Regions from separate parts of the Qiania dongpingensis genome, predicted to be linked through region 2. Evidence: a T-box and tRNA genes for the amino acid it is inferred to sense, from the RefSeq annotation. Region 2 holds a T-box; the other holds one or more tRNA genes.
What was found. The T-box of region 2 lies ahead of tyrS (tyrosine--tRNA ligase). A T-box ahead of a tRNA ligase gene usually reads a tRNA of that ligase, here a tRNA-Tyr.
Positions count from the first base shown of each region.

Region 1: it encodes a tRNA-Tyr, which carries the amino acid that the T-box ahead of tyrS (tyrosine--tRNA ligase) is inferred to sense. The anticodon was not compared.

Region 1 is NZ_CP060634.1:1,804,466-1,820,167, reverse strand. It holds gene H9Q78_RS08470 (aminotransferase class I/II-fold pyridoxal phosphate-dependent enzyme) at 1-1,001, opposite strand, end outside; gene H9Q78_RS08465 (C-GCAxxG-C-C family protein) at 1,019-1,435, opposite strand; gene yfcE (phosphodiesterase) at 1,435-1,989, opposite strand; gene H9Q78_RS08455 (Mrp/NBP35 family ATP-binding protein) at 2,027-2,860, opposite strand; gene H9Q78_RS08450 (MBL fold metallo-hydrolase) at 3,033-3,875, opposite strand; gene H9Q78_RS08445 (L-2-amino-thiazoline-4-carboxylic acid hydrolase) at 4,144-4,635, opposite strand; gene H9Q78_RS08440 (L-cysteine desulfidase family protein) at 4,661-5,926, opposite strand; gene H9Q78_RS08435 (ABC transporter ATP-binding protein) at 5,967-6,689, opposite strand; gene H9Q78_RS08430 (ABC transporter ATP-binding protein) at 6,676-7,476, opposite strand; gene H9Q78_RS08425 (branched-chain amino acid ABC transporter permease) at 7,476-8,510, opposite strand; gene H9Q78_RS08420 (branched-chain amino acid ABC transporter permease) at 8,510-9,388, opposite strand; gene H9Q78_RS08415 (ABC transporter substrate-binding protein) at 9,553-10,773, opposite strand; gene H9Q78_RS08410 (LacI family DNA-binding transcriptional regulator) at 11,287-12,321, opposite strand; gene H9Q78_RS08405 (hypothetical protein) at 12,616-13,758, opposite strand; tRNA gene H9Q78_RS08400 (tRNA-Lys) at 14,108-14,180, opposite strand; tRNA gene H9Q78_RS08395 (tRNA-Phe) at 14,208-14,280, opposite strand; tRNA gene H9Q78_RS08390 (tRNA-Met) at 14,302-14,375, opposite strand; tRNA gene H9Q78_RS08385 (tRNA-Tyr) at 14,402-14,483, opposite strand; tRNA gene H9Q78_RS08380 (tRNA-Thr) at 14,490-14,562, opposite strand; tRNA gene H9Q78_RS08375 (tRNA-Val) at 14,608-14,680, opposite strand; tRNA gene H9Q78_RS08370 (tRNA-Asp) at 14,701-14,774, opposite strand; rRNA gene H9Q78_RS08365 (23S ribosomal RNA) at 14,838-15,702, opposite strand, start outside.
Region 2 is NZ_CP060634.1:774,738-790,439, forward strand. It holds gene H9Q78_RS03615 (LTA synthase family protein) at 1-1,981, opposite strand, end outside; gene H9Q78_RS03620 (undecaprenyl-diphosphate phosphatase) at 2,066-2,890, opposite strand; gene H9Q78_RS03625 (uracil-DNA glycosylase) at 2,899-3,573, opposite strand; gene hisF (imidazole glycerol phosphate synthase subunit HisF) at 3,632-4,393, opposite strand; gene hisH (imidazole glycerol phosphate synthase subunit HisH) at 4,410-5,021, opposite strand; gene H9Q78_RS03640 (hypothetical protein) at 5,201-5,812, opposite strand; rRNA gene H9Q78_RS03645 (23S ribosomal RNA) at 6,119-9,005, opposite strand; tRNA gene H9Q78_RS03650 (tRNA-Ala) at 9,173-9,245, opposite strand; rRNA gene rrf (5S ribosomal RNA) at 9,250-9,367, opposite strand; rRNA gene H9Q78_RS03660 (16S ribosomal RNA) at 9,576-11,110, opposite strand; gene H9Q78_RS03665 (N-acetylmuramoyl-L-alanine amidase) at 11,756-12,592, opposite strand; gene H9Q78_RS03670 (hypothetical protein) at 12,870-13,091, opposite strand; gene H9Q78_RS03675 (TetR/AcrR family transcriptional regulator C-terminal domain-containing protein) at 13,613-14,146, shown strand; T-box leader at 14,247-14,491, shown strand; gene tyrS (tyrosine--tRNA ligase) at 14,588-15,702, shown strand, end outside.

The DNA of each region.
Region 1 (15,702 bases), 1.0 Mb from region 2:
TACAGTTTTGGCCCGCTCATGGTTTCTCCCCGGATGACCAGCTTGGAAGGATCATAACAAACGCCTCCTCCAATATCTGATTCCCGTTCCGACAGCAGCCGTATGTGAGATAATTCCGTGAACGTCCTCCTGATGCCTTCCAAAGAAGACTCATACTTTATCATGGCCCTTTTTCCATCCTCGCTCCCCATATAAGAAATACAGGAATCTATGGATGCCATCAGCACGTAAGACGGGCTGGAGCTTTGATAGACCTGCAGATACCATTCAAGATCACGTTCCTTTACCATGTCCGATCTCTTATGCAGGATCGCCGTCTGAGTCAGAGAAGGAAGCGTTTTGTGAAGGCTTTCTATTACGATATCTGCCCCCGCCTCCACTGCGGAAACTGGAAATATTGATTCGCCGCTCTTTTTCCGAAAGGGCAGGTGTGCTCCATGGGCAGAATCCACAATGAGCGGTACTCCGTGAGAATGTGCCGTCTCGCTGATTTTTCGGATATCCGAGCAAATCCCCTCGTATGTAGGAGACGTCACAAACACGGCCTCTGCGTCGGGATGCTCTGAAAGAGCTTTTTCCACATCTTCCGCTGAGACGCCGCCGCACATTCCCCAATCAGAAACGGCCGGCGGGCATAAATATTCCGGTCTCAGTCCCCGGAGGAATAAAGCATGGTAGGCAGACTTATGGCAATTTCTAGCCATGAGGATTTTCCCTCTCGGTCTCACACAAGCCGATATTGCCGCCAGAATCCCTCCGCTGCTTCCGTTTACCAGAAAATAGCTTTTTTCCGCGCCATAGGTCAAAGCCGCCTGCTCCATTGCCTCCTTCAGAATCCCCTCCGGATGATGCAGATTGTCAAATCCGTCAATCTCCGTGATATCAAAAGAAAAAGGATTTTCAAAGCGGAACGTCTTCCCGTCTCTCTTATGTCCGGGCATATGAAAAGGGCAAGCATCTGTTTTTCCGTATGAAACCAGCTTATCATATAAGCCTGCCATCTGCCCATCCTCCCGGCTTAATTTTCCTCTTCGAATAAAAGTCTCTCTATGATCTCCGCAGCATCCATGATACAGCCCTCGCAGGAGCGGAGAATCTGTTTTGTCTCCACGCCTTTCAGTTCCTTGCATATGATACTCCCGTTCTTTTTCCGGAATTCCTCGGCAATCTTCTTGGAAATCTTATACGTCTTCCCTTTGCTGACCGGCCGGTTTAAATCCCCGCAGCTGTTCTTAAGACCTGCCAAAAACACAGCGCCGGATACGGCCCCGCAAGTGCCCTGCATGCCTCCCATTCCCGCACCAAAAGCCTCGCATGCCTTAAACGCGGTCTCTTCATCCATACCGACCAGGTCACAGTACGTACATGCCACTGCCTGACAGCAGTTAAATCCCTTATCATGCCGTTCCTTGGTTTCCATTACCCGTGTTTTCATTACGCATCCTCCTTCAGAGAATAAGCTCTGATTTCTTCTCCATCCATGTTCTTTATGGTAAACACTCCGTCCTCATAAATCATATAGCTGTTTTCATTTCCATTTTTAGGGATGGCAACGGAACCTGGATTCAAATAGAGATGGCCTCCGCAGTTATCCATGGCCTGTACGTGCGTATGTCCGTGGAGGATAATATCTCCCTTTTTTAGAGGCGGAAGATTTTCTTCATTGTGAATATGGCCGTGAGTCGCAAAGACCATCCGTTTATCCAGGTATAATATCATATAATCTGCCATAATCGGGAACTGAAGCACCATCTGGTCCACCTCGGCATCACAGTTTCCCCTGACACAGAGAAGCTCCTCCTTTTTTCCGTTGAGCAATGCGATCACAGCCTTAGGATCATAATCCCTGGGGAGGTCATTTCTGGGGCCGTGATACAGCAGATCTCCCAGCAGCAAAAGCTTTTCGGCCTTTTCTTCCTCATAGCGGAGCAGCATTTTTTCACAGTAGTACCTGGAACCATGGATATCTGATGCAATCATCAACTTCATTAACCGTATCCTCCTCTGTCATTTTTCTGTATTGTAACTACATTTCTTCCAGCACGCCGGCCGCTTCATCCATACAGGACCCCTCGAACTCTTCAATGAATCCCTTGTCGCAGGCTTCTGCCAGCGAAGGGTCAATGGGAATCCTCGCCAGCACCTTAAGATTATGGTAATCAGCCACCTCATCAATATGGCTCTCACCGAAAATCTGATAGGATTTCCCATTGTCAGGACATTTAAAATAAGACATATTTTCCACTAAGCCCAATACGGGAACCTTCATGAGCTCTGCCATCTTCACGGCCTTTTCCACGATCATGGATACCAGCTCCTGAGGAGAAGTCACCACAATGATACCGTCCACCGGCAGGGACTGGAACACTGTCAGCGGCACATCCCCGGTTCCCGGAGGCATATCAATAAACAAATAATCCAAATCTCCCCATATCACATCCGACCAAAACTGTTTGACCGTATTTGCTATCACAGGCCCCCGCCAGACGACGGGATCTGTATCGTTTTCCAGGATCAGATTAATGGACATGATCGGGATTCCGCTGCTGCTGCATACTGGCAGCATCCCCTGGGCCGACGCCATGGCCTTGTCCTTTATACCAAATGCTTTTGGTATGGAAGGTCCTGTAATATCCGCGTCCAAAATCCCGCATTTATATCCTTTCTTACTCATGGTAACGGTCAACAGGGAGGTCACCAGTGATTTCCCTACCCCGCCTTTTCCGCTGACAACGCCGATGACTTTTTTCACATGGCTCATTTTATGCGGCTTCACGGAAAAATCAACCTTCGCCTTATCACAGCCTTTGCAGGATTCCTTTCCGCATGTAGTACTGGAACATTTTCTCTCTTCCGCCATTTTCTTTTCCTTCTTTCTTTTTCTTCTATTTTTTGTATTATTCTTATTTTCATGTATAAATCGTATATCTTCGCTATACCGGCCCACCGTATCCGGGGGCTAGTCCATTATAGCAGACAAGAACCATTTTCATCAAGCAGAACAAATTTAGTCCGCTCCTTCTACTATACCGCTACAAAAAAATCTCACAGCCAGCTGACAAATATGAAACACGATCTCCCATCTGTTCTTTCAAAATCCCATATGCTTCCATTCCGGTGCAGTGGCAGGTATAATATCTGGTGACATTTTTTTCTCCTTCATAACATAGAAGCTTGTCCGCTACCGCCTCAACCTGGTCCTTGGGAATGGACCGTCCGTTCCCCGGCTCCATCAGGTGAAAACCGCCGATCACCACATCCGGCGCTATACCCTCAAGCTCTTTGAACCTCTCTATGATATTGACAATACCGTTGTGCGCGCATCCTGATATCAGCAGCCTCGTCCCGTCCTTCTTCCGGACAATCAGGTTCTGCTCATGGAAAAATTTGTCTTTCTGATATTCTCCATCCTTTCTTTCGAGCAGGACATCATTCGCCTCCGAGCGAAGCTCCTGTCCTGTAACGTCGGAAAAAATCGTAAGTTCTTCGTCAATATCCACGGTACCATTTATTGGATGGATTTGGGAATTTTCCCGCAAATTCTGGTCGATTCCGATATAATCGATCCCTCCTTCTCCCCGCTTTACAAAATAGGGTTCAAAGGCTTCCTCATGGAGATATACGACGGCCTTTTTATTCTGTTCCAAGAAAGCTGGCAGACCACCGCCGTGATCGTAGTGTCCATGGGAAATCACCACTGTATCGATCTTCGATACATCCACTTCCATTCTCGCAGCATTGGTAAGAAACAGACCGCTTTTCCCTGTATCAAACAAAAGCCTGTGCTTGTCCGTCTCCAGATAAAGGGACAAACCATGTTCCTTTTCCCAAAGCTCTCCGCTGCTGGTATCCTCCATTAAAGTCTTAATCACCATAAACAACAACCTCTTTTCCAATATGGTTCTATTATACTTTATTAGGCGATTAAAATCCATAGATATTCCTTTGAACACCTTTTAAACAAGCTTTCTATGTCTAATCTACAAAGCAAGAAGAAATCCTTCAGGAATGATTCCAAAAAGTATTTGGTTGTATGAAAAAAACACTCCCATGACCAGGAGCCGCTTTTAACAGACAGTTCCTGATCTGGGAGTGAATATTGCTGCTGATCTCTGATTCAGCGGCTATGTATCATAATTCAATTTATTTATGAAAATGCAGCTTACATACTTCACAGCCTTTGGCAATGGTATCTGTAAGATCCAGCTTAAGTCCCATTTCCTCAGCGATGGCTCTGTCTCCGTCCATGGCGATATCACAAAGCTTCGCGCAGGTCTCGTCATCGATACCCAGCTTCTGCCATGCGCTCAGCAGAGGACAGTAGTGGAACTCCACTTTCAGATTGTCCTCATTCAGTTCCGTTACATCCTGCTGGAATGTAGATTTACCAAGGTCATTCAGGAATGCCTTCTCAAACTGCACGCAGTTGGTCGGATCTTCACACATTGCCTTGAAATTCTTTCCATGGACATGTCCCGTTTCTGTAATCGCTTTCCGTGCAAAGGCTTCTCCGTCCGCTCCGGCTTCCACAGCAGCTTTGTAAGTCAGGCCCATCCAGGTCGCGCGGTGTTCGATGGCGCTCCTGTTGATATCCACCTTTTCGTCGTAAACCAAAGAAATATTTTTGATGCTCATTGTAGTGTCCTCCTATATTTTAATATTATTGTCCTATCATGATATTTAAAATTTCAACATCCGTAGATGCCATACCGACACGTCCCATTCTTCCCACATTCCGAATCGTAGTCTCGGCATCCTTTTCAACAAGTCCCTCGCCGCTCTGATACACTCTTCCGTCCTTAGCCAGACGGTATGCCAGCATGGCGGTGTCCACAGCGCTCCGGATCTTCGCAGCACAGGACGGCTTCGCTCCGTCGCAGACCATCCCGCCGATAGTAGCTATGGAATTTATGATGGTATTGGATATGACCTCCATCGATTCATCATACAGATATGCCACCCCACAGGCCGCGGCTGTCGCCGCGCTGGTCGCCCCGCAGTATGCGGACAAGTTTCCGATAAACCTCTTTTGATGAATCGAGATCAGATTTGCCAGGACCATTGCCCGTATGAGCTTTTCTCCTGAAACCTTAAGGTCCTTTGCATAGGTGACCACCGGCGCGGTCAGTGTGATCCCCTGATTTCCGCTCCCAGAATTGATGACAACGGGCATGGGACAGCCGCTCATCCTGGCGTCGGAACCGGCCGCCGCCAGAGCTTCCGCCCTCCGCAGCGTATCATCTCCGGACATTTTCAGACATTCGGCTCCCACGTTCACTCCCCAGGAATTCTGTACCCCTTCCTCGGCAATGGCCATGTTCATCTGTATCTGACGTTCGATGACCTCTTTGACATCATCGATTTTCACACAGTTTGCAAATTCATAGATTTCCTCCAGATTCAGCAGTTTTTTGTTTCCTGCTTCCTCTGTCACCACATCCGGCTGAGAAAAAATCACTTTTCCGTTTTTTTCAATCTTGGAGATATGATTATGCTTGGTCTTCAGTTCGACCGATGCCGTATCCGTACCACTTTTCAGCGTGCACATCACATACAGATTCTCCTCTCCCTCCTGAAGGGATACCGTACATTTCCCGGTCTTCAAAAAGGCCTCCGTCTCTTCAATATCTCTGCCTGAAACATGCTCCAGGACTTCCAGCTCTTTTTCCGCGTCACCGCCGATGATGCCCAGGACTGCTGCAGCTTCTACCCCCTTAAGACCGCCGGAATTGGGCACGGTCACACCCTTTACATTTTTGATGATGTTCCCGCTGCATGCCACGCTGACCATATCCGGCATACATCCCAACGTCTGTCTGGCCTTTGCGGCACAATAGGCGATCGCAATCGGTTCCGTGCATCCCAATGCCGGAAGCAGCTCGCTCCTAAGGATAGAAACGTAATTGTTATAGCTTGATTTGTTCATATATTTCCCTCAATTGTAACTATCTTATGTTTAGATTCTTCTAGTCATCTGCGCCAAGATACAATCTCTTGACATCTTCATTATGGAGTAATTCTATGCCTTTTCCCTGAAGGGCGATCCTTCCGTTCTGAAGCACATAGCCTCTGTCAGCAATGCTCAGAGCCATGGCGGCATTCTGCTCAATCAGCAGTACAGTCTTTCCTGTATCACGGATTTTCAGGATCAGTTCAAAGATTTCTTCTACCACGATGGGCGCAAGGCCCAAGGACGGTTCATCCAGCATGATCAGATCCGGATCCATCATCAGACCTCTGGCGATCGCCAGCATCTGCTGCTCTCCTCCCGAAAGGCTTCCGCCTCCCTGATTTCTTCTTTCCTTCAGTCTGGGGAACAAATCATACTGTTTTTCCACAAGCTCCTGGACATCTTTCTTTTTGATGTTCTGGTTCCCGATCGTCCCCAGCCACAGGTTTTCATAGACCGTCAGAGCCGGGAATATCTTCCGCCCTTCCGGAACATGGCATAAACCGTTTTTCACGATTTTATGAGACGGCACCTTACTGATGTTCTTTTCCTTAAAGAATATCTGACCCTGGTTCTTCTGCACGAGGTTAGAAATAGACATTAACATTGTCGTTTTTCCCGCTCCGTTGCTTCCGATCAGAGTGATGATCTCACCCTTATCCACTTCGATACTGGCATTTGTCAGCGCGGTAATATATCCATAATTCACTGAAAGGTTCTGAACTTTAAGCATTTCCATCTGTCATTACCTCCCCCCGTGCGATTCTGCCCTTCCCGAAGTAAGCTTCATTTACCAGCTTATCCGCCTGCACGATTTCCGGCGTACCCTCGCAGATTTTTTCCCCGAAGTTTAACACCATGATCCTGTGACAGGTCCTCATGACGAATTTCATATCATGCTCGATAACTGCCACTGTATAGCCGTCTTTGTTGATATTCTTAATGAACTCGCTGAGAGACGCCGTTTCATTTGGATTCATTCCGGCTGCCGGCTCATCCAGCAGTATGATCTTCGGGTCAGTGGCCAGGGCCCTGGCGATCTCCACCTTTCTCTGAACTCCGTATGCCAGATTCCCGGCACGAGTCCCGGCCAGATCCTGCAGACCCAGGTATTCCAGAAGTTCCATTCCTTTTTCCTGAATCAGCTTCTCATCCTCTTTATAACGCTTTGTATGAAGGATGGCGTCAGCCATCGTGGTCTTTGTCTTAATATGGAATCCGATCTTCACATTTTCCAGCACGGTCATATATTTAAACAGCTGGATATTCTGGAAGGTACGCGCCATTCCAAGTCTCGCGATCTTCTCCGGAGCAAATCCGGATATATCTTTTCCCTCCAGCACTACCTGACCTGCCGTAGGTGCATAAATCCCGGAGCAAATATTGAAAAAGGTGGTTTTTCCGGCTCCGTTGGGACCGATGATCCCAAAGATCTCACCTTTGTTGATGTTCATGTTGACTCCGTCGACGGCCTTAAGGCCGCCAAAATGCTTGCTTATATTTTTTGCTTCCAGAAGTACACTCATCAGCACACCTCCTCTTTCGTTTCCGTATCCTGTTTTACCTTCTGTTCTTTCTCTCCGGCAAGGATACTGTTGGATGCTCCTGCGATTCCCTGTGGCCTTACCCACATCACTACCAGGATCAGGAGTGCATATACCACATACCTCCAGTCACCGAAGGATCGGAGCGCCTCCGTCAGCGTATTGATGACCGTCGAGCCTACAAGTGCTCCGGACAGTGTACCTTGGCCTCCGATGATCAGCATCGCCAGCACGTTCCATCCGGTATCAAGAGTAAACAGTGTGGAATCTATGTAAGAAACGTAGGGGGCATATACAGCGCCGATCGCTCCTACCCAAAATGCTCCGTACATAAAGCTGGTGATCTTGTAGGTGCCGTTTTCCACACCAAGGGATTTCGCTGCCAGCTCATCTTCACGAATCGACATCCACGCACGGCCGATCCTGGAATTGACCACGCGGCGTGTGCAGAATAAAAAGATGATAGCCAGTACCAAAAAGATATAATAATAATGTCTCGGTCTTGAGAAAACAAAGCCAAACAGAGTCGGCGCGGGGATATCCTTGATTCCCATGGTTCCTCCCGTAAGGCCTGTCCAGTTGAGACAGACAATTCGGATGACTTCAGAAAATCCCAATGTGATGATCGCCAGATAAATACCGGACAGTCTCTTTGTGGGAAGTGCGAGCACCGCTCCGAAAATCATAGAGACGATTCCGGACAACAGAATACAAACCCACATACTGAGACCAAACTTTGTAGCTAATATGGCTTCCGTATAAGAACCAATGGCGAAGAATCCGGCAACACCCAGGCACATCTGACCGGAATAACCGTTGATAACATTCAGGGCGCCTGCCATGGTTCCATAAAACAGGATCCGGCAGAACACACCGCATATATATCCTCCCGGGAAAACCAGAGGCAGCAGAATACTGAGGACTACGCCTATCAGCAGACACAGCTTTTTATGCTTTAAAAAAGCGGAACGTATGGTATCAAGCGCTCCTGATACCGGCTTCATCAATTCCTTCATCAAGGCCTTCCTCCTTTCTTAGAAGCAAATCCCTGAGGACGGATCAAAAGTATGATGATCAAGAAAACAAAGGCAAAAATGTCACGATATGTAGCGGAAGTGACGGTAATTCCTATGTTCTCCACAAGACCGATGCACATACCGCCGACTGCTGCCAGCGGCACGCTTGTCAGTCCGCCCAGCACGCTGGCTGTGAATGCTTTCATACCGAAAGTGGAACCCATACTGGGATACAGGATGGCGTAGCTCATAGCTATCAAAAGTCCCGCTACGCCGGCCAGTCCGGAACCTATACAGTTTCCGACCATTGCGTCTCGTTTTACATTGATCCCGATCAATGCGGCAGCGCTTTTATCCTGACTGATTGCTCTCAAAGATACTCCCCAACGGGTTTTCTTAAAGATAAAAAGCAGCAGCAGCGATAAAACAACAACAGTCAGGATGATCACAATCTGAAGCCTTGAGATCTGAACCGGTCCCATAGTATAAATCTTATTGTCGATAACGTTAATCATCGGCTTTCTGGCCGCTCCGAATACGATCTGCATCAGATTCTTAAGCAGTATGCTGACTGCTATGGTACAGATCAGAGCAATATGCCTGGGGGCTTTAAAAAAGCGCTCGTAACAGACTTTATAAACAAAAATACCCACCAGCCAGGATGCCACAAACGCCGCCAAAATGCCCAACGGCAGGTTCATGCTCCCCACAAATTCAAACGCATAGTATGCCGCGAAAGCGCCCATGATTATTACTTCACCATGTGTAAATGTGACAAAACCGACGACTCCCACGATTACGGAATATCCAATAGCCATCAACGCGTAGATGGAACCCTGGCAAAGCCCGTTCACAATCTGACTAATGAAATATTGCATCCGATTACCTCCTTTTCTTTTGATGCCCCGTATGCAGGTCTGTTTCCCGTACGGGCCTTATCCTATAGGAGTACCAGAAAACATCTCCTATACGACAGGAAAGCACCCTTTCATTTACAGAACTGGTGCTTTCCTAAAATCATTTGCGTTCTGTTAAAACTCTGTCAGTCGAAATATCCGTAATCACATTTAACAACATATTCTCCATTTTCCACTGCAACTACCAGCATATCTCTGTTGGAACCGTGGAGTTCATTGAATTTTACAAGTCCGATGGGGCTGTCAAATTCAGCAGTTTCCAGATAATCTTTGATCACTGTACGATTAATTTCTGTTTTTCCGTCAGCTACCGCATTTTCAATGGCAGTTGCGATCATATAAACCGTGTTGTAAGCGCATATTGCGTGGTCGGCCGCGTCAAATCCTGCCTCCTCATAAAAGGTCTTCATGAAGCCGGATACTTTTTCATTGTCATATGTCAGTAAGGATGCCGTATTGGTCACAACGCCTTCGGAATTATCACCGGTTTGATCAACGATCTGCACTGCTGCGCCAGGCCCTAACAGCTGAATCTGAGTCTCAACTCCCGCGCTGCGAATCTGATTGATGATAGTCGCTGCGTTACTCTGGTCTACTACTACGATCACGTCAGGCTTTTCACTGCTGAGCTTAGATACGATAGAGCTGAAATTCGTTTCCGTATCCAGATAGGACTCATTGGCCAGAACTTCAACACCAAGCTCTTCATAAGCTTTCAGTAAGAATCCGTCTACCTGTGTTCCCCAGTCTGTATTCAGGTACATGATACCGACTGATTTTGCGCCCAGATAATCTTTTGTTACATGCTCTGCAGCCCAGGGGGATTCATATTCCTGAGTATGGGACATAGAGAAGAACCAATCGCTGATACCGGGAAGCTGAGAACCGGAAGCCGTAGGTGTGATCATCGGAATCTGGTATTTATCTACGATCTCCGCATCCACTACACAGCAGCTGGTAGTAAAGTCTCCAATGATCACAGAGTATTTATCATTTTCAGCGTACTGTCTCACGATATCTGCACTTTGGTTTGCATCACTGGCTGAGTCATTGCTGTCGTATGTAAGCTTATAGCCTGCAGCGCCGCCCGCCGCGTTGATCTCGTCAACGGCGATTCCAACCGCTACCTTAAAGCCGATTCCGTCTTCTGCATTCGCACCCGTCATCGGGCCGACCACGCCGATGTTGATCTCACCGGATGTATTGCTTTCCTGCTGTTCTTTGTTGTCTGCTGCTTTTGTTGTTTCCTTGGCATCTCCGCCCCCGTTTGAACATGCGGTCAGGCCAATCACCATGCTTATCGCGGCCGCCAATGCCACTACTCGCTTCATTGTCTGTTTTTTCATAGCTATACCTCTTCCTTTTACCTTTCCTTTAATCTAAGCTTTGGCGCATAATATGCGCCTATTTTTTGATTCTCATCGATTTCATATAAATAATACTTTGTTCTCTCTTTATTCCACCTCCTCTTGGCATTTTTTCAGGAACACCATATTATTGGGCATTATGTATAGTTAATCCCCAATTCATTCCTTTTTTACCGCCATTATTATGTTTCTCTTTCCCTTACCGTATAGGTACATTATAATGATATCGTTTGCATATGTCAATATAGCTTTTTTATTTTAACTATATTGCACAATTATATCCTAATTTTAATGGAAAAAAAGATTAATAATTTGTCTAATTTGCCATGTTTATGTATTATAATGTCTTTAATAAAGTTCATTTATGGCTGTTTTTATCACTGATAACGTTACCATTTTTAAATTGTCACCAGCCCTTTAAACATAAAAAAAGACAGATATGCTCTGTCATAAGATCCATATCCGCCTTTTTTATTTATATGTTATAACGCTTCAGCTGCGGCATTTTCCCGTTGATTCCCGTATGATCAATTCCGGCTCCATAATGACAATATCCGCCTTATATTCCTCGCCCAGCTCTATTTCCTCCATGATCATCTCAACAGACTTTTCCGCCATATTTTTAAGGGGCTGTCCGATGGTTGTAAGAGAAGGATATATCATATCTGTAAGTCCTATGTTATCCACACCCATAACAGATATCTCTTCTGGTATTTTTATTTTTCTTCTGTGAAGCTCTTTGATCACGCCGGAAGCCACGTTGTCATTATGAGCCCAGATCGCTGTGGGAATATCTCTGTCACTTCTTCCATCCAGAAATGCGCGCGCCGCGTCTTCCCCACTCACAAAATTGGGGACACGATAGTTAAAATCACATTCAAGCACATTTTCTTTTTTAATTTCAATTCCCTGCTCCGTCAGCTCATCCCGAAATCCAAAAAAGCGATCCTGAACGTAATGCATCCCCATGGGGCCAACGGTACACGCAATATTTTTATGATTTAAACCAGCAAGATATTTTGCCGCCATTTTTCCTGCTTTATAATTGTCAAATCGGATTCCTCCCATGCGGTTATTATTAAATGTACGTTCGTACATCACCGTGGGGACACTTATATATTCCATTAAATTATTGGACAGATTCTGCTCATCTATGGCCAAACATAATATAAGACCGTCCACATTTCTTCGCTGAAACTCATCTACCAGGGATTTTTCCAGTTCACATTCGTTATGATGAAGGCCCAGAAGCATGCTGTAGCCCTTCTCCATACAAGAACCTTCCACAAATTGGGCAAAACTAGCATATGTATAATGATTCATCTCGGGAAGAATCAGGCCAACCAGCTTACTGCTTTTAGCCCGAAGTCCATATGCGACCAGATTGGGTTTATAATTCAGCTTTTTAATAGCGCTTTCAACAATTTGTTTCGTTTTTTCATCCACTAGGTTACTCTCATTCAATACCCTGGACACCGTTGAAACAGACACTCCCGCTAAACGCGCAACGTCTTTCTGTGTAATCATGTCCCTATTGTATGATATTCTTCAGAAGCCACTCATCATACACCCCTTTCCTTTAATCTGGACCCCAAACAAGCTGACAGTCCCCGCTTGTTTTCATCCCTTTTAAATACCGGCATAGATATTCCCATTGTAAACATTCAATCCGTCCCGTTATATGAAATCTATTACAACTGTGATGGCCTCTGCAAACTTCCCCTTCAGCTGACCGCTTTCATAAACCGTTACAGCTAAAAGGTCACTTTCATCAAAAGTCGTAAAACCTATGCCGGCTATAAGTTTTTAATTAATCTACCTCTATTTCTTCTTTACTCCGCTGACTGTTTTCCCATGTTCTGAGATTGATCTTGCAACATCATACGCAATTTCTTCAATCGTCATTTCTGCATTGGGATCTTTCTTTCCTACCAGCCAATTCTTTAATTCTCCAGTAATGTAATCATAACCTCTCTTATGGAATGTAATCAAGCACATTTCGAGAAAACCGCCCGGCGTAGCGTGGTTTTTGGTGTTCTGAACCAATGTCTCTTTCTTTTCCAGCTGTGCCTCCATCTGATAAGTCTCCATGGTACCGCAAATAAGTCTGTGTGCAGCATCTCTGGGAATATTCTCCGATCCTGCAAATTTCAGTACACCATTATACCACGACTTCATAAGCATTTCCATAAATTCCAGCAGTTTTTTTTCTGCAGCTCCCTGGGAACAAGGCAATACATTCACACAGGACTCGTTGAAAATCTCCCGGAATACAGAGCGGTAGGCACTTGCCGATTCTGCAAGGGACATATTCCTGCCTATCTCTGCTTGCACATCCTGAGCGATATAATTGAATTCAAACATCAAGTGGCAGGCACATTGGCAGGCCAGAAACGGAATGGCCTTATCTCCGTCTACCATGAGAACAGTACCTGTGGGTGTCATAAACTCCAGGGCAGCTCTTTTATTTTCCTCCGGCCATATCCTCCTGGGATCAAAGGCAACAAATGAAACGCCAACTTGAGAAACGTCATATCCTTCGATATCGCTCACCATATTGGGAATCATATTCGCCGCATTCACATCACTTCCCAAAGTATCATAGAAATAGTCAACAGAAGGATCCGGCGCAAAGGAATATAAATCCGGAAGCTTCTTTTTTTCATCACGAAGCTTCTGATAATAAGGTACCAGCGTCTGCTCCGTCATATCCGCAATTTGATTCGGCTTAACTGCCAGTATAATGATATCCGGCTCCCTTTCATTTAAATGTTCCCATACATTTCCAACTACTACTGGAAAAGGGCAAATTTGCTGTTTTTCCTTTAAACCGCGCTCACTGCCCTTTATACCAATTAAATTGGTGCCGATATTCTTTCCCAGCAGTTTTTTATAACAGGGCATAATATAAGTAGCCAAATATCCCAATCCAATAATTACTATTTTCGAATCTTCTTTTTTCATAATAAACGCCTTCCTTTTCTAATATTCCGTACAAATTTCAGGTTTCCAAAATTTTCTTTTTTTCCATTATACCGTAAGGCGTGATTCTTTGCACCTTTTATCTACTTATATTGCATTTGATACAAAGAATTGAATCATAACATTTTTTATAGCAAAATAAATATGAAATCGATTGTATAACAGATTATATAATAAATATCACATATAATCAATATACTTTATATCGATTTCATTAAATAAAATTTGTTTTGTTTTCTATACAGATTCCTATCCTTTTATCTAAATAAAGCAACCGCAAAAAATAGCGGCAAATCCAATAAAATAAGGATTTTCCGCTATTATAAAGTCCTGAGCCACTGGGGATTCGAACCCCAGACAACTTGATTAAAAGTCAAGTGCTCTACCACCTGAGCTAGTGGCCCTTTTAATCTCTTATAGAAATAAGAAAATGCCCAGAGCCGGAATCGAACCAGCGACACGAGGATTTTCAGTCCTCTGCTCTACCAACTGAGCTATCTGGGCAAAGACACAAAATATGTCGAGTTGCGGGGGCAGGATTTGAACCTGCGACCTTCGGGTTATGAGCCCGACGAGCTTCCGAACTGCTCCACCCCGCGCCATTATCAATATTTAGTTGTATGAGTGGGGGAAGGTGGATTCGAACCACCGAAAGCGCTGCTAACAGATTTACAGTCTGCCCCCTTTGGCCACTCGGGAATTCCCCCATATAAAGCCGATGATCGGACTCGAACCGATAACCTGCTGATTACAAATCAGCTGCTCTGCCAATTGAGCCACATCGGCGTATAAATACGCCAACATTACAATCACCATGTTTTAAAGAAAAAGTGGGGCCTATAGGGCTCGAACCTATGACCCTCTGCTTGTAAGGCAGATGCTCTCCCAGCTGAGCTAAGACCCCTATTAAATTATGATAAATAGCGACCCGGATGGGGTTCGAACCCACGACCTCCGCCGTGACAGGGCGGCGCTCTAACCAGCTGAGCCACCGGGCCTTATTAACACATACCTTCAAAACTGCACATTGTCATCCATCTGTCAAAGCCTTCCTAAACCACCTGGACAAGCCCTCGGCCGATTAGTACTGGTCAGCTCCATACATTGCTGCACTTCCACCTCCAGCCTATCTACCTCGTCGTCTTCAAGGGGCCTTACTAGCTCTCGCTATGAGATATCTCATCTTGAGGGGGGCTTCACGCTTAGATGCCTTCAGCGTTTATCCCTTCCCGACTTGGCTACCCGGCCATGCGCTTGATGCGCAACCGGTGCACCAGAGGTCAGTCCATCCCGGTCCTCTCGTACTAAGGACAGCTCCTCTCAAATATCTTCCGCCCGCGCCGGATAGGGACCGAACTGTCTCACGACGTTCTGAACCCAGCTCGCGTACCGCTTTAATGGGCGAACAGCCCAACCCTTGGGACCTACTTCAGCCCCAGGATGCGATGAGCCGACATCGAGGTGCCAAACCACTCCGTCGATGTGAACTCTTGGGAGTGATAAGCCTGTTATCCCCAGGGTAGCTTTTATCCGTTGAGCGATGGCGTTCCCACTTAACACCACCGGATCACTAAGCCCTACTTTCGTACCTGCTCCACCCGTCGGTGTCGCAGTCAAGCTCCCTTCTGCCTTTGCACTCTTCGGATGGTTTCCGTCCATCCTGAGGGAACCTTTGGGCGCCTCCGATACTCTTTCGGAGGCGACCGCCCCAGTCAAACTCCCCGCCTGGCATTGTCCCACCGCCGGCTAACGGCGGCTGGTTAGAAACCCAATATCGCAAGGGTGGTATCCCAACAACGGCTCCAGAAGGACTGGCGTCCTCCCTTCTTCGCCTCCCACCTATCCTGTACATGCAATACCGGATCCCAGTGCCAAGCTGGAGTAAAGCTCCATGGGGTCTTTCCGTCCTGGCGCAGGTAACCAGCA
Region 2 (15,702 bases):
AGAGGATATCCGTGCCGGACAGCATCCTGGAGTCATATTCTAAGCCCAGCAGATTGGAAATCGTAGGAAGAATATCCACCTGTCCGCAGATTTTATCGACCTGGACCGGCTCCTTCATGCTGGCCGACCAGATGATCAGGGAATTCTTATAAAGATCATAATCCGTGATCATGGACTCATTCAGAGACTGCTGCAAAGCCGTCGCATCTCCGGAGGAGAAGGATTTCCCGGCCAGTTCCTCTATGGTATCCACGTCAAAATACGGAATGTGGTCCGGCGCCATCACGATCAGAGTCTTATCGGCGATTCCGGCTTCCTCCAGGCGCTTAAGCAAATATTCCAGCGCCTTGTCAAGCTCATAGTTAGCCGCCAGATATCCCTGAGTCTTTTCTGAATAGCCGCTGTCCGCTACCATATCCCTGTTCTTCACAGAAACTGCATTACTTTCGAAATCGTAGGGCATATGACCGCTGATTGTCATATAGTAGACGTTGAACGGCTGGCTGCTGCTCAAATACTTGTCTACGGTCTGTTCCATACAATAAAGGTCCGATTGAGGCCAGATCTTCTTTCCGTTGGAATTCAGCTCCAGATCCAGACCACTGTCTCCCTGAATCCATTTATAGCCCAGATTCGTATGGGAATTCAGCCTGTTATACATATTTCCGTTGGCATGGAAGCCCATGGATGCGTAACCCGCCCGGTTCAGCTGCTGAGCCAAACTAAAATACCAATTCGTTCCCTTGTCTCCGCTGTCCTGCATGATTATCTCTCCGCCGTTTTTCGGATACAGACCCAGCAGGTTCTGGCATTCTCCGCCGGAGGTGCTGGTATAGTGGAGCGGACTGTAGAAATTGTTGAACACAAAGCCCTCGTGGGTAAGTTTATATAAGGTCGGCGTTTTTTCCTTATCAATCACATACTGGTCAAATCCCTCGGCCGACAAGAATATCACATTGTATCCTTTGAACATACCGGTATACTGATTTTTGTTTGTAGGCGTCACACTGTTAAAATATTTGCACAGCCAGGCCACATCATCGTTGGGAGCGTTGGCGGCCAGCGTCTCCAAATCCACATTCATGACGTTGGGAGAAGTATCGGTGTTGGCTGTAACTCCATTGGGAAGAGTGTTCGTATTGGTTCCCACCGCATCACTTTCGCCGTTGGTGCTTCCCTCACTGCTGGGCTTGGTATTATTGGCTGCAAAGGTAGGATTCTCAAAGTCGTCGTTTAGTTTTTTCTTCACTCCGAAAAGAGAATGCTTCAAATCCAGCCGCAGCATATTCATGACCCCCAGCTGCTCCACCTGGTCATCCACGTTGGTATCCGTTGCGTACAGGTTCTTGGGCGTATAATCTCCCTTCCAGGGCAGATGTATCACCAGCAGCCCCAGCAGGTGCGTCACCACCACGGCCCCGACCACAACACCGGTCAAACCGATATATTTTCTCTTAAAGTTATAGAAATTCCGTCCGATCACATAGATAAAAATGATCGGCAGAACCATGAGAAGCAGCCCAAACAGGTTTTTGACGATTCCCTGGACGATGGCGCTCATATAATCCGTCAGCTTATTTCCGGCCGCTGTCTTGGCTATGCTGAAAAGCTGGTAATACTGGGCCAGGATTTTTTTACACATCATCTCCACACAGAATACCACGCTGAATAATATTGTTATGACGTATGTGATTATCCGGTTCACCCGGAAACTGAAATTGATGGCAAAAAGGGAAAGGAAAAATCCCAGTGAAATCGAAAAGAACAGCCACACCGGAATGTACTTCAGGCTTTCACCCATATAAATGTGAAACGCCATCTCCAGATAAAAAAGCATCATTGGAAAATATAAAATGGGGCCAAGAGCTGAAAGCAAACCCAGAATGCCTCTCGGCCTCCTGCCTCTTCTCCGCGGTTCTTCCCCTATGCTGCCATATTCGTACCTGCCCCGGTTCACTCCGGTCCTGCTATGCTCTATCATCACATTACTCCTCACTTCTGTGTAAAATCTACCGTTTTCTTCTATAGGTTTCTTTACCCGACATCATGCCGGTCCGCAGTCCCGTTATTTCTTCACAAAGAAATACAGAAGCACGAGTACACCGAGTACGATCCGGTAAACGCCGAAGACACTGAAATCCTTTTTCCTGATATAGCTCATCAGGAATTTGATTGCAACGACGGATACTATAAAGGCAGAAACCATGCCCACTATCAATACCATGACTTCTGTACCGGTATAATGGAATCCAAATTTCACAAGCTTCAACAGACTCGCGCCGAACATGACCGGAATGGACATGAAAAATGAAAATTCCGCGGCGATGGGCCTGGAGATCCCGATGAGCATAGCCCCCAGGATCGTAGCGCCGGAACGAGATGTCCCCGGAATCAGGGAAAGTACCTGAAAGGCTCCGACTATCAAGGCGTCCTGATACGTAAGCTGAGAAAACCGTTCAATGGAAAAATACCGGCGTTTGTTCCGTCTTTCCAAAAGGATGAACAGAACGCCATAGATGATCAGGGTCGCCGCCACCACATAACTATTGTAAAAATGAGCGTCAAACCAGTCATTGAGAAGGATTCCCAGAATCCCGGCAGGAATACATCCTACGATCACTTTGGACCATAATCTCCATGTCTGCTTTTTCTGCCTCCGGTTTTTCCTCGGTGAAAAAGGATTCAATTTATGGAAAAACAGGATACAGACAGCTAAAATAGCTCCCAACTGGATGACCACGCGGAACATCTCCATAAACTCCGCGCTGACCTTTAAAGGCATCAAATCCTCCAGAATGATCATGTGTCCGGTGCTGCTGATCGGCAGCCATTCTGTAATACCTTCCACAATACCGAATACAATTACCTTTAAAAACTCTAAAAAGCCCATACTCCCTCCTAGATATTCTCTATCTGCCAATCGATTGGCGTTACCCCATTCTTCTTCAGAAATTCATTGGCTTTACTGAACGGGCGGCTTCCGAAAAATCCCCGGTATGCAGAAAGCGGGCTGGGATGCGGTGCCTCCAGAATCATGTGATGAGGATTGTTCAGCATCACTTTTTTATTCTGGGCAGGCTTTCCCCACAAGATGAACACGATGGGATTATCCAGTTCATTCAGCGCTTTGATCGCCGCATCTGTAAATTCCTCCCACCCGATCCCTCTGTGCGAATTCGCCGCATGAGCCCGGACTGTGAGCACCGTGTTCAAAAGAAGCACTCCCTGCTCCGCCCATTTTGTCAAATATCCATTATTGGGAATATAGCATCCCAGATCATCATGAAGTTCCTGGTAAATATTCACCAGAGAAGGCGGAATCTCAACGCCCGGCTTCACAGAAAAGCAAAGTCCATGAGCCTGCCCGATATTATGATAAGGATCCTGCCCCAGGATGACAACCTTTACCTTATGAAACGGAGTCAGCTCAAAGGCTGAAAAAATATCCTTAGCCTCTGGAAATATCTGTCTACTATTATATTCATCTTTTATCGTTTTATATAACCTGGCATAATATGGTTTCTTAAACTCTGCTGAAAGTGGCTCCAGCCAATCATTGGAAATCGCTCCCATGCTCCTTCCCCCTCTTATCTAAAAGTAGTTCACCGCTTTTATTCTTATATCCGTCAATTCAAAGACGTATAGGCAGTCCCCGTCCTGACAGATACTTCTTCAACTCCCGTATTTCCAGCTCCTTATAGTGGAATAAAGAAGCAGCCAATGCCGCATCCGCCTTTCCCACCGTCAGTGCATCGTAAAAATGCTCCATAGTACCTGCTCCTCCAGATGCAATGACCGGTATAGAAACATTTTCCGCCACCATCGCCGTAAGAGTGTTGTCATAACCCGATTTGGTCCCGTCACAATCCATGCTGGTCAAAAGGATCTCACCGGCTCCCAGTTCGTTTGCCTTCATCGCCCATTCAACGGCGTCTATCCCCATATCTATTCGGCCGCCGTTTTTATAGATGTTCCAGCCGGAACCATCCTCCCGGCGCTTGGCATCTATAGCGACCACTACACATTGACTTCCAAACTTATCGGCCGCCTCTGAAATCAGGCTCGGATTATTGATCGCGGAAGAATTTATAGATATCTTATCGGCGCCTTCCCGCAGCAGCACCTTAAAATCCTCCACAGTCCGGATCCCGCCGCCTACTGTGAATGGTATAAATACCTTTTCCGCCACTTTGCGGACCATATCCACCACTGTGCTCCTGGCGTCCGAGGATGCCGTGATATCCAGAAATACCACTTCATCCGCTCCGGCTTTGTCATATGCCGCCGCAATCTCGACCGGGTCACCCGCGTCCCTCAGATTGACAAAATTGACTCCCTTTACCACCCGGCCGCCGTGCACATCCAGGCAGGGTATGATTCGTTTCGTATGCATAAGAGTCCCTCCCGCCTCACTGCTTAAGCTCTGCAAAATTTCTTAGGATTCTCAGTCCCGTATCACTGCTCTTTTCCGGATGAAACTGACAGGCGAAGACATTATCCTTTTCGACCGAAGCATGGATGCAAGTGCTGTACTCCGTCTTAGCCGCCACAATGGATTCATCTGCCGCCTTCAAATAATAAGAATGGACAAAATAAACATAAGCTCCATTGTCAATACCCTGAAACAATGCAGCATCTTTTTTTATATTCAAAGAATTCCATCCGATATGCGGTATTTTAAGCCCGGGAGCATCCGGAATCTTCAAAATCTCTCCCGGCAGAATATCAAGGCCTTTCACTCCCGGCGCCTCCTCGCTCCTGGCAAACAATAGCTGCAGCCCAAGACAGATACCAAGAAAGGGGGTGCCCTTGTCCACTACCTGATGGATTGTCTCCGCCAGATCATACTGATGAAGCTTTTCCATGGCATCTCCAAAGCTTCCCACACCGGGCAGTATCACCTTGTCAGCTGTCAGAATCGTCTCCCTGCTCCTGGTGACGACCGGCTTCTCTCCCAAGAAAACCAACGCTTTTTCAACGCTCTTCAAATTTCCGGCGTCGTAATCTATAATCGCGATCATATTGTCACATCCTAACTGCCGTTCTCCGCCGATATGGATTGAATCCTCCTAAAGGCAGGCTTTTTCTACGGCGCTCACAACTATGTCATATTTTATCATAGTTGGAGGGGTCACACAATAGAAGAATTGTCGGATTTTCTTAAGAAAAATCAAGAATTTCCGAAATTACTGCCGAACAGTCAAACCGATAAGGTCCATTCTACACTGTTCACTGGAACGGATATTCCCCTATCCTCCAGGTTGTCCGGAATCTGAAACAGCTTTTCATGTACTCGGTACAACCGGGATTTTAAATTCAAATAGGCTGTTTTTTCAAAGGGCCATCTGATCACCGTTGGCGTCCGAAACCCAACGCCCAGTTCCAGCAGAAGCAGTTTACGGTTCAGGCTCTTCTGAAGCCAGCTCATATAAATCTGCCATTGAGAAAGATATCCTGTTTCCACGTAAGGTTTCGATTCCACCGTGTTTTCAACTAAAGGAGCCCCACATTTTGGACATACCTCACCGATACCTTCTCCTTTCATCCAAATATCCGGACAGCAGGCGGCTTTACACTGCATATAATTCCAGTTTCCGCAGGGCGCCACAATCCGTTTATTATCAAATCCCATCTTGTGAATCCACCCATCCATAACCGTAGTGACAACAAAATAGTCGCGGTTCTCTATCTGTTTTCTCAACTTCTCATAAGCAGCCTGCAGCTCTTCCGTCATCTCGCAAGACTCCCATTCTTCTCCCAGCCCGATCAAGATAAAATCGCTGTCTGAAATGTCTCTGCCGATATCCAGCATCTATGTCGCCTCCTTTGTATTGATTCAGGATACATTGAAAGTACTAAGCTATAATATATAATTAAAAGCTCTGAACATTGTCCAGAGCTTTCTTATCTTATGTGTTCGATCAATATCTTTTGTATTACTATCCTTTGTATAGCCATCTTTTGTATTACCGTCTTCTGTATACTGCAAATTCTTTCGTAACGCTGTCTTTCGTATCATCCAGCTTATGTATTCTATCTATTGCTCTTTCGTAGGCAGAAGGTTCATACCTTCAAAACTGCACATTGTCATCCATCTGTCAAAGCCTTCCTAAACCGCCTGGACAAGCCCTCGGCCGATTAGTACTGGTCAGCTCCATACATTGCTGTACTTCCACCTCCAGCCTATCTACCTCGTCGTCTTCAAGGGGCCTTACTAGCTCTCGCTATGAGATATCTCATCTTGAGGGGGGCTTCACGCTTAGATGCCTTCAGCGTTTATCCCTTCCCGACTTGGCTACCCGGCCATGCGCTTGATGCGCAACCGGTGCACCAGAGGTCAGTCCATCCCGGTCCTCTCGTACTAAGGACAGCTCCTCTCAAATATCTTTCGCCCGCGCCGGATAGGGACCGAACTGTCTCACGACGTTCTGAACCCAGCTCGCGTACCGCTTTAATGGGCGAACAGCCCAACCCTTGGGACCTACTTCAGCCCCAGGATGCGATGAGCCGACATCGAGGTGCCAAACCACTCCGTCGATGTGAACTCTTGGGAGTGATAAGCCTGTTATCCCCAGGGTAGCTTTTATCCGTTGAGCGATGGCGTTCCCACTTAACACCACCGGATCACTAAGCCCTACTTTCGTACCTGCTCCACCCGTCGGTGTCGCAGTCAAGCTCCCTTCTGCCTTTGCACTCTTCGGATGGTTTCCGTCCATCCTGAGGGAACCTTTGGGCGCCTCCGATACTCTTTCGGAGGCGACCGCCCCAGTCAAACTCCCCGCCTGGCATTGTCCCACCGCCGGCTAACGGCGGCTGGTTAGAAACCCAATATCGCAAGGGTGGTATCCCAACAACGGCTCCAGAAGGACTGGCGTCCTCCCTTCTTCGCCTCCCACCTATCCTGTACATGCAATACCGGATCCCAGTGCCAAGCTGGAGTAAAGCTCCATGGGGTCTTTCCGTCCTGGCGCAGGTAACCAGCATCTTCACTGGTACTTCAATTTCACCGGGTGCATTGTTGAGACAGTGCCCAAATCATTACGCCTTTCGTGCGGGTCGGAACTTACCCGACAAGGAATTTCGCTACCTTAGGACCGTTATAGTTACGGCCGCCGTTTACTGGGGCTTAAGTTCAATGCTTCGCATTCGCTAACATCTCCCCTTAACCTTCCAGCACCGGGCAGGCGTCAGCCCATATACCTCACCTTTCGGTTTCGCATAGACCTGTGTTTTTGCTAAACAGTTGCTTGGGCCAATTCTCTGCGGCCTCTCTCGAGGCACCCCTTCTCCCGAAGTTACGGGGTCATTTTGCCGAGTTCCTTAACAATGCTTCTCCCGTCGGCCTTAGGATTCTCTCCTCATCCACCTGTGTCGGTTTACGGTACGGGTGCAGTATGAGCCATAGCGGCTTTTCTCGACAGCTGGTATGGAAGCTTCCCTACTTATTTTCGGTCCGCGTTACGGCTTTGGATTGCCGGACGGTTTTTCCTATCCGACTCCTCTTCCGCTTGCACCGGTCTTCTCATTCCCGGCTCTTCCTTCCCCTCTGTGTCCCCACAGTTCTGTCATACTGCAGTACAGGAATCTCAACCTGTTGTCCATCGGCTACGCCGTTAAGCCTCGCCTTAGGTCCCGACTCACCCAGGGCAGATCAGCTTTACCCTGGAAACCTTAGATATTCGGCCGGTAGGATTCTCACCTACCTCTCGCTACTCATTCCGGCATTCTCTCTTCTTGATCGTCCACAGCTCCTTCCGGTACTGCTTCTTCCTATCAAGAATGCTCCTCTACCACCCTCTTAAAGGGTCCTCGGCTTCGGTGGTGTGTTTCAGCCCCGGACATTTTCGGCGCAAGGCCTCTCGACTAGTGAGCTATTACGCACTCTTTCAATGTATGGCTGCTTCTGAGCCAACATCCTAGTTGTCTTTGAAACCTCACATCCTTTTCCACTTAACACACACTTTGGGACCTTAGCCGGAGGTCTGGGCTCTTTCCCTTTTGACTGCCCAACTTATCTCGTGCAGTCTGACTCCCGTGCAGCATCTCTATGGCATTCGGAGTTTGATATCCTTTGGTAAGCTTTGACGCCCCCGCGGGAATTCAGTGCTCTACCTCCATGAGACTAACACGAGGCTAGCCCTAAAGCTATTTCGAGGAGAACCAGCTATCTCCGGGTTCGATTGGAATTTCTCCCCTATCCACACCTCATCCCCACCCTTTTCAACGGATGTGGGTTCGGTCCTCCACGGGATTTTACTCCCGCTTCAACCTGGACATGGATAGATCACCCGGTTTCGGGTCTGCCTGTGCTGACTCAACGCCCTATTAAGACTTGGTCTCCCTTCGGCTCCGCGCTCCCCGCGCTTAACCTCGCCAGCACCGGCAACTCGCCGGACCGTTCTACAAAAAGTACGCGGTCGTGCTCATATGGCACTCCCACAGCTTGTAAACACAGGGTTTCAGGTTCTCTTTCACTCCCCTCCCGGGGTCCTTTTCACCTTTCCTTCACAGTACTATGCGCTATCGGTCACTAAGGAGTATTTAGCCTTGGGGGGTGGTCCCCCCGACTTCCCACAAGGTTTCTCGTGTCTCGTGGTACTTTGGATCCCGCTCGCTGGATTCCTATTTCGCATACGGGGCTTTCACCCTCTCTGGCTGGCTTTCCCAAAACCATTCTGCTATAGATCCTCCTCACTTATCGCGGTCCGTAACCCCCAGGTGCACGCACCCAGGTTTAGGCTCCTCCGGTTTCGCTCGCCGCTACTCCCGGAATCGACTTTTCTTTCTTTTCCTCCGGCTACTTAGATGTTTCAGTTCGCCGGGTTCCCCTCCATACGTTATGGATTGGCGTATGGATACTGGAGGGCTCCTCCAGTGGGTCTCCCCATTCAGACATCCATGGATCAATGGATATTTGCTCCTCCCCATGGCTTTTCGCAGCTTATCGCGTCTTTCTTCGGCTCTTAGTGCCAAGGCATCCACCCTGCGCTCTTTTTCGCTTGACCAGGTTTTCCCTCACAGGTAGCGTCCCGTGAGCCTGGCTTAGGTTTTTGCTTTGTTTTGAAATTGAATTGGTTTAAATCATTTCAATTTTTGATGTCTTTTCCAATGTGCAGTTTTCAAGGTACGGCGTTTCTAAAAGCTCTCTTTTCTGCTTGAAAAGAGGCTTTCCTGGAGATGAAGGGATTCGAACCCTTGACCCCCTGCTTGCAAGGCAGGTGCTCTCCCAACTGAGCTACACCCCCAAAATTCTGGCACCCACCTGCTCTCCCATGCCGTCTCCAGCATAGTACCATCGGCCGTTCAAGTCTTAACCTTCGTGTTCGGGATGGGTACGGGTGTTTCCCCTGAACGTATCGGCACCAGAAATTCCGTTATCAATGCTCGTGCAGCCTTTCCTCTTATCTCGATTCCGCTCTCGCTTCCTCTCGATAGAGCCAAGCCCTCATATAGGCCCTGTCCTGTCTCTCCATCCGGTCAGGCACGCCTGCCCTCTGTCCTTCCAGTCCAGTCCCTGCACTCGCTCCTTGGTAACTAAACAGCATATTCCAACTCCCTTACTTCTTCTTCCTTAGAAAGGAGGTGATCCAGCCGCACCTTCCGATACGGCTACCTTGTTACGACTTCACCCCAGTTATCGGTCCCGCCTTCGGCAGCTCCCTCCTCTCGGTTGGGTCACTGACTTCGGGCGTTACTGACTCCCATGGTGTGACGGGCGGTGTGTACAAGACCCGGGAACGTATTCACCGCGGCATTCTGATCCGCGATTACTAGCGATTCCAGCTTCATGTAGTCGAGTTGCAGACTACAATCCGAACTGAGACGTTATTTTTGGGATTCGCTCCACCTCGCGGCTTCGCTTCCCTCTGTTTACGCCATTGTAGCACGTGTGTAGCCCAAATCATAAGGGGCATGATGATTTGACGTCATCCCCACCTTCCTCCGGGTTATCCCCGGCAGTCTCCCTAGAGTGCCCAGCTTCACCTGCTGGCTACTAAGGACAAGGGTTGCGCTCGTTGCGGGACTTAACCCAACATCTCACGACACGAGCTGACGACAACCATGCACCACCTGTCTCCTCTGTCCCGAAGGAAAGGGAACGTTACTTCCCGGTCAGAGGGATGTCAAGACTTGGTAAGGTTCTTCGCGTTGCTTCGAATTAAACCACATGCTCCACCGCTTGTGCGGGTCCCCGTCAATTCCTTTGAGTTTCATTCTTGCGAACGTACTCCCCAGGTGGAATACTTACTGCGTTTGCTGCGGCACCGAGGGGCTTTGCCCCCCGACACCTAGTATTCATCGTTTACGGCGTGGACTACCAGGGTATCTAATCCTGTTTGCTCCCCACGCTTTCGAGCCTCAGTGTCAGTTACAGTCCAGCAGGCCGCCTTCGCCACCGGTGTTCCTCCTAATATCTACGCATTTCACCGCTACACTAGGAATTCCGCCTGCCTCTCCTGCACTCCAGCCTGGCAGTTCCAAAAGCAATCCGCGGGGTTAAGCCCCGGGTTTTCACTTCTGGCTTGCCATGCCACCTACGCTCCCTTTACACCCAGTAAATCCGGATAACGCTTGCCCCCTACGTATTACCGCGGCTGCTGGCACGTAGTTAGCCGGGGCTTCTTAGTCAGGTACTGTCATCTTCTTCCCTGCTGATAGGGCTTTACGTACCGAAATACTTCTTCACCCACGCGGCGTCGCTGCATCAGGGTTTCCCCCATTGTGCAATATTCCCCACTGCTGCCTCCCGTAGGAGTTTGGGCCGTGTCTCAGTCCCAATGTGGCCGGTCACCCTCTCAGGTCGGCTACCGATCGTCGCCTTGGTGGGCCTTTACCTCACCAACTAGCTAATCGGACGCGGGTCCATCTCATACCACCTCGGTTTTTCACACTCGGCCATGCGGCCATGTGCGCTCATGCGGCATTAGCAGCCATTTCTAGCTGTTATTCCCCTGTATGAGGCAGGTTACCCACGCGTTACTCACCCGTCCGCCGCTCAGTCACAGAATGGATCCTCCCGAAAGATTCCCCTCTCTGTGCTTCGCTCGACTTGCATGTGTTAAGCACGCCGCCAGCGTTCATCCTGAGCCAGGATCGAACTCTCATGTTCTGATCTCTTGGTCTTAAGATAAGCTCTAGCTTTTTCTTTATCCCATTTACTTACTTTTAAGGTCGATGCTCTCGCATCGGTTCTCTGAAACTTCTCTTTTAAGAATTTTCAGGGGTTGGAATATACTGTTCAGTTATCAAGGTTCTCTTGCTGCTGAGATATTTTTCCATCAGCGGCAACTTGTTTACTATACCATACCGTTTGCTGTCATGTCAACAACTATTTTATCTTTTTTCAAAGATTCTTGTCACTGCATGTCGTTTTATCGACTGGTGAAAATCAGTCTATCATGGTTTTTCGCGTTTGTCAACTCTTTTGTGTGTTTTTTTTACACAATTTGCACATTTGTTATTCCGAAGCAAAAAAAGCCATAAAATACATCTGTTTTATCATTTCATTGTTTATGTTCGATCGTCAGCCGACAGCAGCATATAATATAGGATTGCCCATCAGCCCCCAACAATCAGATTTTTCCCATTTTCTTCTGTTTTTATCATTTTATCTAAATATATTTTGTTTTGCCGCCTTGCGGCAATAATATCTGTCCTTAGCTTGTCCTCTCTATTGGGAAAGCCGCAAGAGGATATAGCGAGACTCCTCCCGCAGCCGTGTCATACGGTTTTTGGAAGGAGTCCTTCTATAATGTCATGTAGTAGTAATAAATGTATTATATCCCATACGGCGCAGGCGCTGTTCCATTTGTGCCGCATTATCCAGGTTTTCAAACGCCCCGACCTTCACTCGGTAATATTTGTCGTCACCTTCTTCTATATAAGCCGGCAGACCCTCCGACTGCAGCTGCGCCAGCATCTGATCCGCAAACTGCTGAACCCGATATGCTCCTACCTGTACCTGATACAGAGGAGGATTTTCTTGCGGTCTTTCCTGAGTGCCCATATCGCTTCCGACCGTCCTTAAAAAAGCGTTGGCAATTCGCGTGGCAATATCATTGAATTCCGCATCAAACTTTTCATTATCCTCCGGGGAATCAATAAAACCTGCCTCTATCAGTACTGCCGGCATCTGGGTCCTCCTGAGCACCACCAGATTCGGGCGTTCGGTGATTCCCCTGTCCGTGAAGCCAAGTCCGGCGAGTTCCTCATTTATGTTTTCTGCCAGACGTTCTGCTTCGCCCCCTCTGCTGAACACAAGTGTCTCGATACCGGACGCACCTCCCGGCGAAGCAGTCGCATTCCGATGTATAGAGATAAAATAATCCGCACCGGAATTATTCGCGATCACGGCTTTTTCATACGGTGTATCATAGACATCCTCGGTTCTCGTATAGACCACATCCACTCCGGCATTTTCCAAAGCCTCGCCCACCGCCAAGGCCAAGGCCAGGGCATCATCTTTCTCCTGGCGGCCTTGATAAACGGCACCCGGGTCACGTCCTCCATGTCCTGCGTCAATCACAACCTTATATGCCAAAATAATGCTCCTCTTACATACCTTTATACCCAAAGTATGCTGGCCGGCCATAAAATGTGCATACATATTTTCTTTTCTAGTGATTTTTCCATTGGCTATTTCCCAAATCCCCGCCATGCACTATAATATACCTTAACGCACGAAGTGCGCCTGCCCGGAGAGTATGCATTAAGGGATGCCCTAGGGTATGATACAAAATACTTTTTGAAATCATTTCTAGTGAGCTCCGATCAAGCTCCAGTTTAGCATCGGCAGAAGTTCCGGACCGTCACGATTTCGGTTCGCTGGCGATGCAGGGGCCGCTTTATCCCCGCTCCAGGAGTACCGCTCACATGTCGACGGAAAATCCGGATGATTTTTCGTCTCCGGTTCGCTCAGAAACGGAATCGGTATTTTTCGTTTCTGCCTCCCTCCGCCTGGGGAACACCGGCCGCTGCCCTGCGGCGCTCACCTTTAGGCCAGCCCGGAATCTTTCTGCCGATGTCCTGCCTGCCGCACCATCCTGGATGATTTCTATTCCATTGATTCCAGAAAAGGATTGGATATCCACACGGCCCGCGCGCCTAACGGCAGCGGGCCGCGGTTAGCCGCCTGAATGACTTTCAAAGCAAACGAGAGCTTATCCCGGTGCGGAAAGAGAAGCAGGAGGAACAATCCGACTCCATCGTAAGGAGAGCGCCGCAAAGACGTTAGCAGAATTTTCTCGGACGCAGGGAGGTAAAAACCGAATTTCATGCAGGTTTTTATTGGAATCTGACATGGAAAAATTAAGATTTATCCATGTCAGTTGGAAAGGACCGACTGGAGGCCGTAAAAATTCTGGTTACGGCTGCCAGCGAGCCGCCTGGATGGAATCGGATTTCCTCCTGTCTCATCTGATTCATAAGAAAAATTTGTTTGAAAAGTATTCAAAGGTATACCCAAGGGCATCCCTTAATGCATACCCTCCGGGCAGGCGCACTTCGTGCGGCAAGGTATACCCAAACATTTCCATCAATCCTCTCTGGGCAGACGCGTTTTCCGTTTCAAACACTAACTGCACATTTATACTAAGAAGGCGGTAACCTCTTTATGAACAGCAAACAGATTTTTGCAGAATCTCTTGAAGCACTTTTAAAGAAAAAGAACCTGGACGACATCCAGGTATGTGAAATCGTGGCAGGAACTCCTCTCTCCAGAAGGACTTTTTACCGCCATTTTGATGACAAATATGATCTGGCCGGCTGGTATTTCGCTCAATTCTTTGAAAAAAGCTTTGGGAGTATTACGAACGGCGCCAGCTGGGAAGACGCTCTTTCTTCCTATCTCAGTCTTTATAAAGATAAGGTGACAATTCTTAAAAACGCTTATGAAAGCAAGGATGTCAACGGGCTTCGAAACATTGACATCGCCTTTACGAAAAAGACTTACGAGACTTACCTGCTTCAAAACGGCGCGGATATCCACTCTGAGACCATGCGGTTCGCCATAGACATCGCTTCCCGCGGAGGGACAGACATGGTCATCGAGTGGCTCATGGGCGGCATGAAAATAGAAAAAGAAACGCTGATCTCATTGCTGAAACAGACTCTCCCTCCGGATATCCTGAAATATCTGGATAAATAAATTTATTCGTTATCCACGAATTCAAGAAAATGTCACATATATCATAATTTGTGACTTGATTTTTCCTGCTCTCCTGGTCTATAATGCGGATAAAGTCATAATAAAAGCTATGACGGGAAGAAGTAAGACGGTCCCTGTCTTCCAGAGAGCATCCGGAGGGTGAAAGGATGCAGACAGCCTGTTCCGAATACATCCCTGAGCCGCCTGCCTGAACTGAAAGTAGGGCAGGACGAAGACGCTCGTTACCGCGTAAGAGAGCCTCTATTCTGTGGTTCTCAGTGAGGAATATCCTGTGAGGGATTTTCAAATTAGAGGTGGTACCGCGAAGTTTACTTCGTCCTCTGTCTATAAGACAGGGGACTTTTTTATATCATAGGAAAGTACGCTCTATGATATAAAAAGCCCCGAGTAATTTCTAAAGTTTAAAAAAGGAGACTGAATATGGAAATTTATGAAGAGCTTGTGGCCCGTGGACTGGTCGCACAAGTAACTGACGAAAATGAAATCAAGGAACTGATCAATCATGGAAACGCCAGATTTTATATCGGGTTTGACCCCACTGCCGATTCTCTGCATGTGGGCCATTTCATGGCCCTCTGTCTGATGAAGCGCCTTCAGATGGCCGGCAACAAACCGGTCGTCCTGTTGGGCGGCGGCACAGGATATATCGGAGATCCCTCCGGAAGAAGCGATATGCGCTCCATGATGACACCGGAAACCATACAGCACAACTGTCTCTGCTTTAAAAAACAGATGGAGCGCTTTATCGAATTCGGGTCGGACAAGGCGATCATGGTAAACAACGCGGACTGGCTGCTGGATCTGAACTATATCGAGCTTCTGCGGGACGTGGGCGCCTGTTTTTCTGTCAACAATATGCTGCGCGCCGAATGCTATAAGCAAAGGATGGAAAAGGGACTGAGCTTCCTGGAATTCAACTATATGATCATGCAGGCCTACGACTTCTATCATCTGCATAAGCACTATGGCTGCAACATGCAGTTCGGCGGCGACGACCAGTGGTCCAACATGCTCGCCGGCACAGACTTGATCCGCCGGAAGACTGGAGAAGACGCCTATGCCATGACCATCACGCTCCTTATGAACTCCGAGGGAAACAAGATGGGAAAAACCGCCAAGGGCGCCGTCTGGCTGGACCCTGAAAAGACTTCTCCCTTTGAGTTTTTCCAGTATTGGAGAAATGTCGGAGACGATGATGTCCTGAAATGTATCCGGATGCTCACCTTCCTCCCCTTGGAAGAAATCGAACGGATGGAAAAATGGGAAGGGAGCCAGCTGAACGAAGCAAAAGAAATCCTCGCCTACGAACTTACAGAGCTGGTCCATGGCGCCTCTGAGGCCCAAAATGCCAGACAGGCTTCCCATGCCCTCTTTTCCAAAGGCAGCGACGATACTCATATGCCCACCACAGAAATCGACGCAGACCGGCTGGAAGATGGTTCCATCGGAATTCTGGATCTGATGCTGCTTTGCGGGCTTGCTCCCACAAAAAGCGAGGCAAGACGCCTGGTACAGCAGGGAGGCGTCTCCGTCGG